2 regions of the Mesorhizobium quangtriensis genome follow, and region 2 is predicted to be linked to the other one. Evidence: riboswitches for the same ligand, from Rfam matches in the RefSeq annotation. Region 2 holds a riboswitch; the other holds the start of a gene.
What was found. Region 2 has a riboswitch for S-adenosylmethionine ahead of ABMA32_RS06170 (O-succinylhomoserine sulfhydrylase). Riboswitches for the same ligand answer to the same signal wherever they lie in the genome.

Region 1 (4,234 bases), on a different contig from region 2:
AGACGTTACGATCCGGGCATGAATTCGGACATAGTCGACCTGCGGTCCTTTTATTCATCGCTGCTCGGGCGTCTGGCCGACCGGGCTATCGCTATGGCGCTTTCCTCGATCTGGACCAAACTCCCCAACGAGCGGCTTGTGGGTCTCGGCTATGCGCTGCCCTGGCTCGACCGCTTCGGTACGGATTGCGAACGTGTCTTCGCCTTCATGCCGGCGACGCAGGGGGCTGTCGTCTGGCCGGCGGGAGGGCCATCGGCGACGGCTCTCGTCTTCGACGAGGAGCTGCCGCTGGTCGATTCATCCATCGACCGCATGCTGCTGGTGCATTCGCTGGAACATGCCGAAAGCCCGCGCGAGACGCTGAAGGAAGTGTGGCGGGTATTATCGCCCAACGGCCGAATCGTCATCGTCGTGCCCAACCGGCGTGGGGTCTGGGCGCGTTTCGAGCATACGCCGTTCGGCACAGGGCGGCCCTTTTCCCGCACCCAGTTGAACGAATTGCTGCGTGAGGCGAACTTCACGCCGTCGGCATGGTCGGAGGCCCTGCTGTTTCCGCCCTCAAAGAAGCGTTTCATGATGCGCTTCCACAATATCCTCGAGCGCACTGGCCGGCGGCTGTGGCCGATCTTCTCGGGGGTCATCATAGTCGAGGCGCAGAAGCGGCTCTATCAGGGCGTGCCCGTTGCAAAGCGTGCTTCGCGCCGCGTGTTCGTGCCGGTGCTCTCGCCGCAGGGTGCGACAAGCCTCGGCATAGGCCTCGCGCCGCACGCCTCGACCGCCGACAAGGCGGCGATCGAGGGCTGAAATACGTCAGGCCGTCAACTTCTGGACCTTGGAGACGCCGACCTTGCCGAGCTCGAAGGACGTGGTCTGATAGACCCGGTTGATCCAGTTGCCGAACAGCAGATGGGCGTGCGAACGCCAGCGATTGAGCGGCGGCCGGCCGGGGTCGTTGTTCGGGTAGTATTCGTGCGGCACATCGATAGGCACGCCGGCTGCGACATCGCGATCGTATTCTTCCTTCAGCGAGGTGGAATCGTACTCGATATGGTTGAACATGTAGAGCCGGTTGCCCATCAGTTCCGACAGCAAGCCAGGCCCCGTCACGTCCGATTCCATCAGGATTTCCAGCCCGGATTCCGTTGGGATATCGGCGCTGCGCACCTCCGTCCAGCGCGAAACCGGAATGGCGAAATCGTCCGAGAAACCGGCGAGATATGGCGAGGCCGGCACGTTGTTGCCGTGCCGGTAGACCCCAAAGGCCTTCTTCTCCAGCGTGTATTTCGGTACGCGATGGAAGTGCCAGGCCGCCGCCATTGCTCCCCAGCAGATAAAGAAGGAGGAATGGACGTTGGTGGTAGTCCAGTCGAGGATCTGCTCGAGTTCCTTCCAGTAGTCCACCTGCTCGAACGGCAGCAGCTCGATCGGCGCGCCGGTGATGATGAAGCCGTCGAACTTGCGGTCCTTCACCTCGTCCCACGTCTGGTAGAAGGAGATAAGGTGGTCTTCCGACGTGTTCTTGGACTTGTGGTGGCCGACGCGCACAAGCGTCAGTTCGACCTGCAGGGGCGTCGCGCCCATCAGGCGGGCGAACTGCGTCTCCGTGCGGATCTTGTTCGGCATCAAGTTGAGCAGGCCGATCTGCAGGGGGCGGATATCCTGGCGGCGCGCAGTGCGCTCATCCATGATGGACACGCCCTCGCGCACGAGTATCTCGCGGGCGGGAAGCTGATCTGGAATCTTGATCGGCATGAGCCATCTCCGAAACAAAAAGACCGGCGGCGAAATCGCGGCCGGTCCCAACGGACTTTTGTTGCGAACGGCCCTTTAGCTACTTGTTTAACGTGGCTGCAAGCCGACCGGCCAAATCACCACGGATCGGGTCTCACATAGTCCTGCGCCGGCAAGGCGTCAATGGGGCCGGGTGAACCCCTCGACATTGCGGGCTCACGCCTGTATTGCGCTGCAACCCCGATTTCTGGGCATTTCCGGACGAATATCATGACCAAGGCAGCCGATCTTTCCCGTCCACAGCCGCGCGCCGGCGTCATGGACATCGAGGCCTATGTGCCCGGCAAGAGCGGCGCGCCGGGCGCCGTCAAGGTTCACAAGCTGTCTTCGAATGAGAATCCGCTCGGCTCCTCGCCGAAGGCCATCGAGGCGGTGCGCGACGTGGCCGCCCGGCTGGAATTCTACCCTGACGGCTCGGCTACGCGGCTGCGCGAGACGATCGCCGAGGCGCACGGGCTGAACCCCGCCAACATCATCTGCTCCAACGGCTCGGACGAAATCCTCGGCCTGCTGGCGCAGACCTACCTGTCCGCAGGCGACGAGGCGATCATCACCGAGCACGGTTTCCTGGTCTACAAGATCTACATCCAGGCCGCCGGCGGCGTGCCGGTCACCGTGCGTGAGGTCGAGGAGCGCGCGGACGTCGATGCCATCCTCGCGGCGGTGACGGCCAAGACGAAGATCGTCTTCATTGCCAACCCCAACAACCCGACCGGGACGTATCTGCCGTTCGAGGAAATCCGCCGCCTGCATGCAGGCCTGCCCAAGCATGTCCTGCTCGTGCTCGACGCGGCCTACGCGGAATATGTCCGCCGCAACGACTATGAAGCCGGTGTCGAGCTTGTCGGCAATTCGCAGAATGTCGTGATGACACGCACGTTCTCGAAGATCCATGGCCTCGGCGGCGTGCGGCTGGGCTGGATGTACGGCCCGTCGCACATCATCGACGCCATAAACCGCATGCGGGGTCCCTTCAATGTCAACGCCACGGCGATCGAGGCCGGCGTCGCGGCGCTGAGGGACCGCTCGCATGTCGAGCGCACCATCGAGCACAACGACCGCTGGTTGGCCTGGCTGTCGGAAGAACTGCCGAAGCTCGGCCTGCGTGTCACGCCGTCCGTCGGCAATTTCATCCTTGTCCACTTCCCCGACGAGAAGCACTCGGCCGCGAAGGCCGATGCCTGGCTCTCCGAACGTGGCTATATCCTGCGCCGTGTGGCGGCCTACGGCTTCCCCAACGCATTGCGAATGACCGTCGGCACCGAGGAGGCCAATCGCGGCGTCGTCGCAGCATTGGCCGAATTTTTGAGAAGCTGACGCCATGACCGGATCGTCATCGGAACCCATGTTCGAGAAGGTCGCGCTTGTCGGCATAGGCCTGATCGGCTCGTCGCTGGCGCGCGTCGTGCGTCGCGAGAACCTCGCCCGCCACATCGCCATCTCGACGCGCAGCGAAAAGACGTTGGCCCGCGCCGAGGAACTCGGCCTCGGGGACAGCTATTCGACCGATCCGGCCAAGGCGGTCGCGGATGCCGATCTCGTCATCGTCTCGGTGCCGGTCGGTTCGTCCGGCGAAGTCGCGAAGGAAATCGCGCCCGCACTGAAGAAGGGCGCGATCCTCACCGATGTCGGCTCGACGAAATCCTCCGTCATCGCGCAGATGTCGCCGCATGTGCCCGAGGGCGTGCATTTCATCCCGGGCCACCCTCTGGCGGGTACGGAAAAGTCTGGCCCGGACGCCGGCTTCGCCGAGCTGTTCGAAAACCGCTGGTGCATCTTCACGCCGCTGCCCGGCACGGATCCTGACGCACTGGAAAAGCTCTCCGAGTTCTGGCGGCGTTGCGGCTCCAACATCGACACGATGGACCCCGAACATCACGACCGGACGCTCGCCATCGTCTCGCACCTGCCGCACATCATCGCCTACAACATAGTCGGAACGGCGGACGATCTGGAGACGGTGACCAAGTCGGAAGTCATCAAGTACTCCGCCTCCGGTTTTCGCGATTTCACCCGTCTCGCCGCATCCGATCCGACCATGTGGCGAGACGTCTGCCTGCACAATCGCGACGCGATCCTCGAAATGCTGGCGCGCTTCTCGGAAGACCTGGCATCGCTGCAGCGCGCGATCCGCTGGGGCGAGGGCGACAAGCTGTTCGAGCTGTTCAGCCGCACACGGGCGATCCGCCGCTCCATCATCGAGGCAGGCCAGGATATCGACGTGCCGGACTTCGGCCGCCAGGCGGTCGAGCATCCGAAGAACTGACCTGGACCGGCCTCAGAAGGCCGGTATGTTGCCGAGCGTGAAGAAGGCGAGCTTCGCCTCGCCGCGCTGGATGCGCAGGGGCAACGAGGGGTTGTTGCCCATGAAGGTCAACGCCGAGGCGACGTTGTTGATCTCGCGACGCTTCTCCGGAAACGCCTCTGCTACGGCGGTCGAAAG
Region 2 (4,234 bases):
GCCGATATGCATGGTCGGCCCTTCCCTGCCCACCACCAGGCCGGAGCCCAGCGCCAGCAAGCCGCCGAAGAACTTGACCGGCAGAATGCGCGCCCAGTGGATTTCGCGTTCGTCCGCCATCGCTCCTTCGATCTCCTGGATGCCGGAGCCGGCCGCTTCCGGCGCGAAAGCCCTGACCAGCCATACAGCGGCGACGACCATGAGCGCGGTCGTCAGCCCGACGACGAGGAGGTGAAGCGCCGTTTGATCGCCTGTTAGTCCGGAGACGAAGTCGGGCCAGACATGCGCATTTTCATCGCCGAACCGCAGGGCGGTGCCGAGGAAGCCGGTTATCAGCCCGACGACGATCGCCACCAGGAAAAACAGCAGATCACCGACGCCGCGCCTTTCTGCAATCGGGGACATCATGAACGGGTCACTTCCAAGCTGATGTCCTCATTCGGCGAAACGACCCCGATTGCGCACCCCTTGCCGGCCGTGATACTCAGTCGCCAGCGCGGGTATGGTGTAGTGGTAGCGCTCTAGCTTCCCAAGCTAGCTGTGCGGGTTCGATTCCCGCTACCCGCTCCAGACCAACCTTACGATATCATAACTGCTGCCCTGCGATGGCGAGCCACTTGTCTTCAATCGGGGCCCCGGAAGTGCTTCGACAGCTTCAGGCCCTGCGCCTGGTAGTTGGAGCCGAGGTCAGTCCCGTAAAGCGCCTTCGGGCGATCCAGCATATGCTCGTATACAAGACGGCCGACGATCTGGCCGTGTTCGAGGATGAAGGGCACCTCGTGGCTGCGCACTTCCAGCACCGCGCGGCTGCCCGTACCGCCGGCGGCCGAATGGCCGAAGCCTGGGTCGAAGAAGCCTGCATAGTGCACGCGGAATTCGCCGACCAGCGGGTCGTAGGGTGTCATCTCGGCGGCGTAGAGCGGCGGGACGTGGACGGCTTCGTTGCTGACGAGGATGTAGAACTCGTCCGGGTCCAGCACGAGTTCCGGCGCCCCGTGGGCGTAGAGCGGTTCCCAGAAATCGAGCACGTGGTGCGCAGCGCGCTTGTCGACATCAACCAGCCCGGTGTGGTGCTTGCCGCGATAGCCGATCAGCGCGCCTCGCTCGCCGCTGAGGTCGATGGAGAGCGCGATGCCGCCGCCGGAAATGTTGGGCGGATCTGTCGCGACAAGCGTCTCGGCGCGATGGAGGATTTCGAGTTCGCCTTCCGACAGCAGGGCGTTGCCGGTGCGGAAACGTATCTGCGACAGGCGCGAGCCGGCGCGCACGACGATCGGGAAGGTGCGTGGACTGACTTCGAGATAGAGCGGCCCGGTGTAGCCCGGCGCGATCTTGTCAAACTCCCGGCCATGGTCGGTCATGACGCGCGTGAAGATGTCGAGCCGGCCGGTCGAGCTTTTCGGATTGGCCGAAGCGGAGATGCCGGCCGGTAGGTTCAGCGTCTCGAGTAGCGGCACGATATAGACGCAGCCGGTCTCAAGTACCGCGCCATTGGCAAGGTCGATCTCGTGGAGTTGCAGGCGATCGAGCTTGTCGGCGACATTGCTGTTCGGCCCCGGCAGGAAGCTGGCGCGCACGCGCCATGCCTTTTCGCCAAGCCTGAGATCAAGGCTGGCCGGCTGTATCTGGTCGGGATCGAGCGGACGACGGCTCGCGAGCGCGCCGGACTGAAAAAGCGCGGCGATATCTGTGTCGGGCAGGATGCCTGTCTGGCGCAAGCGGTTCATCTCCATGCAGCATCATGCAATGCTGGCCCAGTGGTTTAGCAATCGACGGAATTGACGCAAGCCGGGCGCGGGTCTAAGGGTTCGTTATCCCGTGGTGATTTGGCCGGTCGGCTTGCAGCCACGTTAAACAAGTCGCTAAAGGACCGTCGGGCGAGAGCCATATGGACCGGTTGCGACTTCGCGGCCGGTTTTTTTGTATCTGAGGCACGTCGATGACTGGCAAGAAGCACACATTGAAGCCCGCAACGCAAATGGTCCATTCCGGCACCCTGCGCTCGCAGCACGGCGAGACTTCGGAAGCGATCTACATGACGCAGGGCTACGTCTACCAGACGGCCGAGGCGGCGGAAGCCCGCTTCAAGGGCGAAGAGCCCGGCTTCATCTATTCGCGCTACGCCAACCCGACCGTCGACATGTTCGAGAAGCGCATGTGCGCGCTGGAGGGCGCGGAGGACGCGCGCGCCACCTCGTCGGGCATGGCCGCCGTTTCGGCCGCGATCCTGTGCAGCCTAAAAGCCGGCGACCACATCGTCGCGGCGCGCGCGCTGTTCGGTTCGTGCCGGTGGGTGATCGAGACGCTCGCCCCGCGCTACGGCATCGAGTCGACGCTGGTCGACGGAACCGACATCGCCAACTGGGAAAAGGCGGTTCGCCCGAACACTAAGCTGTTCTTCCTCGAGAGCCCGACCAACCCGACGCTGGAGGTGATCGACATCGCCGCGGTGGCAGCACTCGCCAATTCGATCGGCGCGCGCGTGGTGGTCGACAATGTGTTTGCCACGCCGCTGCAGCAGAAGCCGCTGGAACTCGGCGCGCACATCGTCGTCTATTCGGCGACCAAGCATATCGATGGCCAGGGACGCTGCCTCGGCGGCATCGTGCTGTCGGACAAGGAGTGGATCGACAAGAACCTGCACGATTATTTCCGCCACACCGGCCCAAGCCTGTCGCCCTTCAATGCCTGGACGCTGCTGAAGGGACTGGAGACACTGCCGGTGCGCGTGCGCCAGCAGACGGAAAGCGCGGCCAAGATCGCAGACTTTCTTGCCGGGCGGCCGGAGATCGCGCGCGTCATCTATCCGGGCCGCGACGACCACCCGCAGGCGGCGCTGGTCAAGAAACAGATGGGCGGCGGCTCGACGCTGATCTGCCTCGAACTGAAGGATGGCAAGAAGAGCGCATTTGCGCTGCAGAACGGGCTGGAGGTCATCAAGATCTCCAACAATCTGGGCGACGCCAAGAGCCTGATCACGCATCCCGCCACGACCACGCACAAGAACCTGACCGACGAAGCGCGGGCGGAACTCGGCATCGGCGGCGGCACGCTACGCCTGTCGGTCGGGCTTGAGGATGCCGACGACCTGATCACGGATTTGGGCGAGGCGTTGGACGCCCTGAGGTAGGGAGAGCGGCTGTCAATACAATCGCCGGTATCGACATTGCGATAAACGACTAAGCAAAATCAGGCTTTAATCCCACGTCTGTTTTCCATCAGTTCGTGTTGGTATTTCGTCTCGATAGATGCAGGACAACAACCGATTGGCTAAATCGCGTATCGTGTACCATTCCGGAATAAGTCGTATCGAATACGACATAGTGACATCGATATTCCTGTAGTCAAAGTAATGCATGCATTGTGGATGAGGACGCAAATTAGATGCGTCGCATTCAATATAGTCCTTGAACACTCCCTCTGAGATCGAGACGAGAAGGAGCTTGTCGCGCCACCGCGCGTCTTTCTCATTCGTAATTTCAAGCAATCCCTGTGTTGAATAGGGGGATGTGGACAGCGGCGGCATGTCAAACGACCAAGGCAATCCAAGGATCCTTCGCGTCATGACTGCTATTACCTTATCCAGATTATAGCGGTCATGAACAGAGAGGCGGAAGGCGGATGGGTTATCGCCACCAAACAGGTTTGGCCTTTTTGTGACTCGCTCCTCGATCGGTGAAGGCGTGCCATCAAGCGTGATGACGAAGCTTTCAGCGCTTCGTCGAAGCTGATCGAGCGCAGATTCAGGCCTTGTGAGGTAGGCGGTAGGATAGACGATACGAATGTCGAATGCCGGGTCCAGAGAAGCCGGAGGCGTGTCTCGCGGTCCTTCGTCGGTAATGATGGCCTCGGAGAAAAGGCCAGACTTTGAGAAGTCTTCGCAATCGTCGTCGGCCACAGCGCCGGTCGCTGTGAACAGCACCAGCGGCAAGACGACTAAACCGCCACGTAATACCACCGCAACCTCACCCAGATGACACGCCAGACAGCAAGTCGTCACGTACTCCATCACCGTTAACGTAAAGTCGGCGAGACAGACCTCCAAGCAAATCCCATCGCGTTGCGGACGGTGGCTTCATCCGCTTGGTCGAGGACGACACGCGTCCAACCCTTCAGACCCCACGATCCCTTGACGGGTTCGAACTGGGCGGGCGCGGTTTCCATCAGAAGCTGCTGCTGGTCCGGCGACAGCTTGAGCACCGCGCGGCCATCGGCCTCGCGTAGAGTGGCGAAT

Region 1: linked by a shared signal. The riboswitch ahead of ABMA32_RS22140 (homoserine O-succinyltransferase) and the one ahead of ABMA32_RS06170 (O-succinylhomoserine sulfhydrylase) in region 2 are both predicted to bind S-adenosylmethionine.

What each region holds. Positions count from the first base shown of each region.
Region 1 is NZ_JBEBMF010000004.1:535,848-540,081, reverse strand. Features, by position in the region: gene ABMA32_RS22145 (class I SAM-dependent methyltransferase) at 19-804, shown strand; gene ABMA32_RS22140 (homoserine O-succinyltransferase) at 811-1,752, opposite strand; SAM riboswitch at 1,808-1,885, opposite strand; gene hisC (histidinol-phosphate transaminase) at 2,002-3,108, shown strand; gene ABMA32_RS22130 (prephenate/arogenate dehydrogenase family protein) at 3,137-4,057, shown strand; gene ABMA32_RS22125 (DUF2125 domain-containing protein) at 4,070-4,234, opposite strand, start outside.
Region 2 is NZ_JBEBMF010000001.1:1,262,881-1,267,114, reverse strand. Features, by position in the region: gene clcA (H(+)/Cl(-) exchange transporter ClcA) at 1-408, opposite strand, end outside; tRNA gene ABMA32_RS06180 (tRNA-Gly) at 497-570, shown strand; gene ABMA32_RS06175 (2'-deoxycytidine 5'-triphosphate deaminase) at 624-1,727, opposite strand; SAM riboswitch at 1,809-1,886, shown strand; gene ABMA32_RS06170 (O-succinylhomoserine sulfhydrylase) at 1,940-3,130, shown strand; gene ABMA32_RS06165 (hypothetical protein) at 3,197-4,009, opposite strand; gene ABMA32_RS06160 (MmcQ/YjbR family DNA-binding protein) at 4,015-4,234, opposite strand, start outside.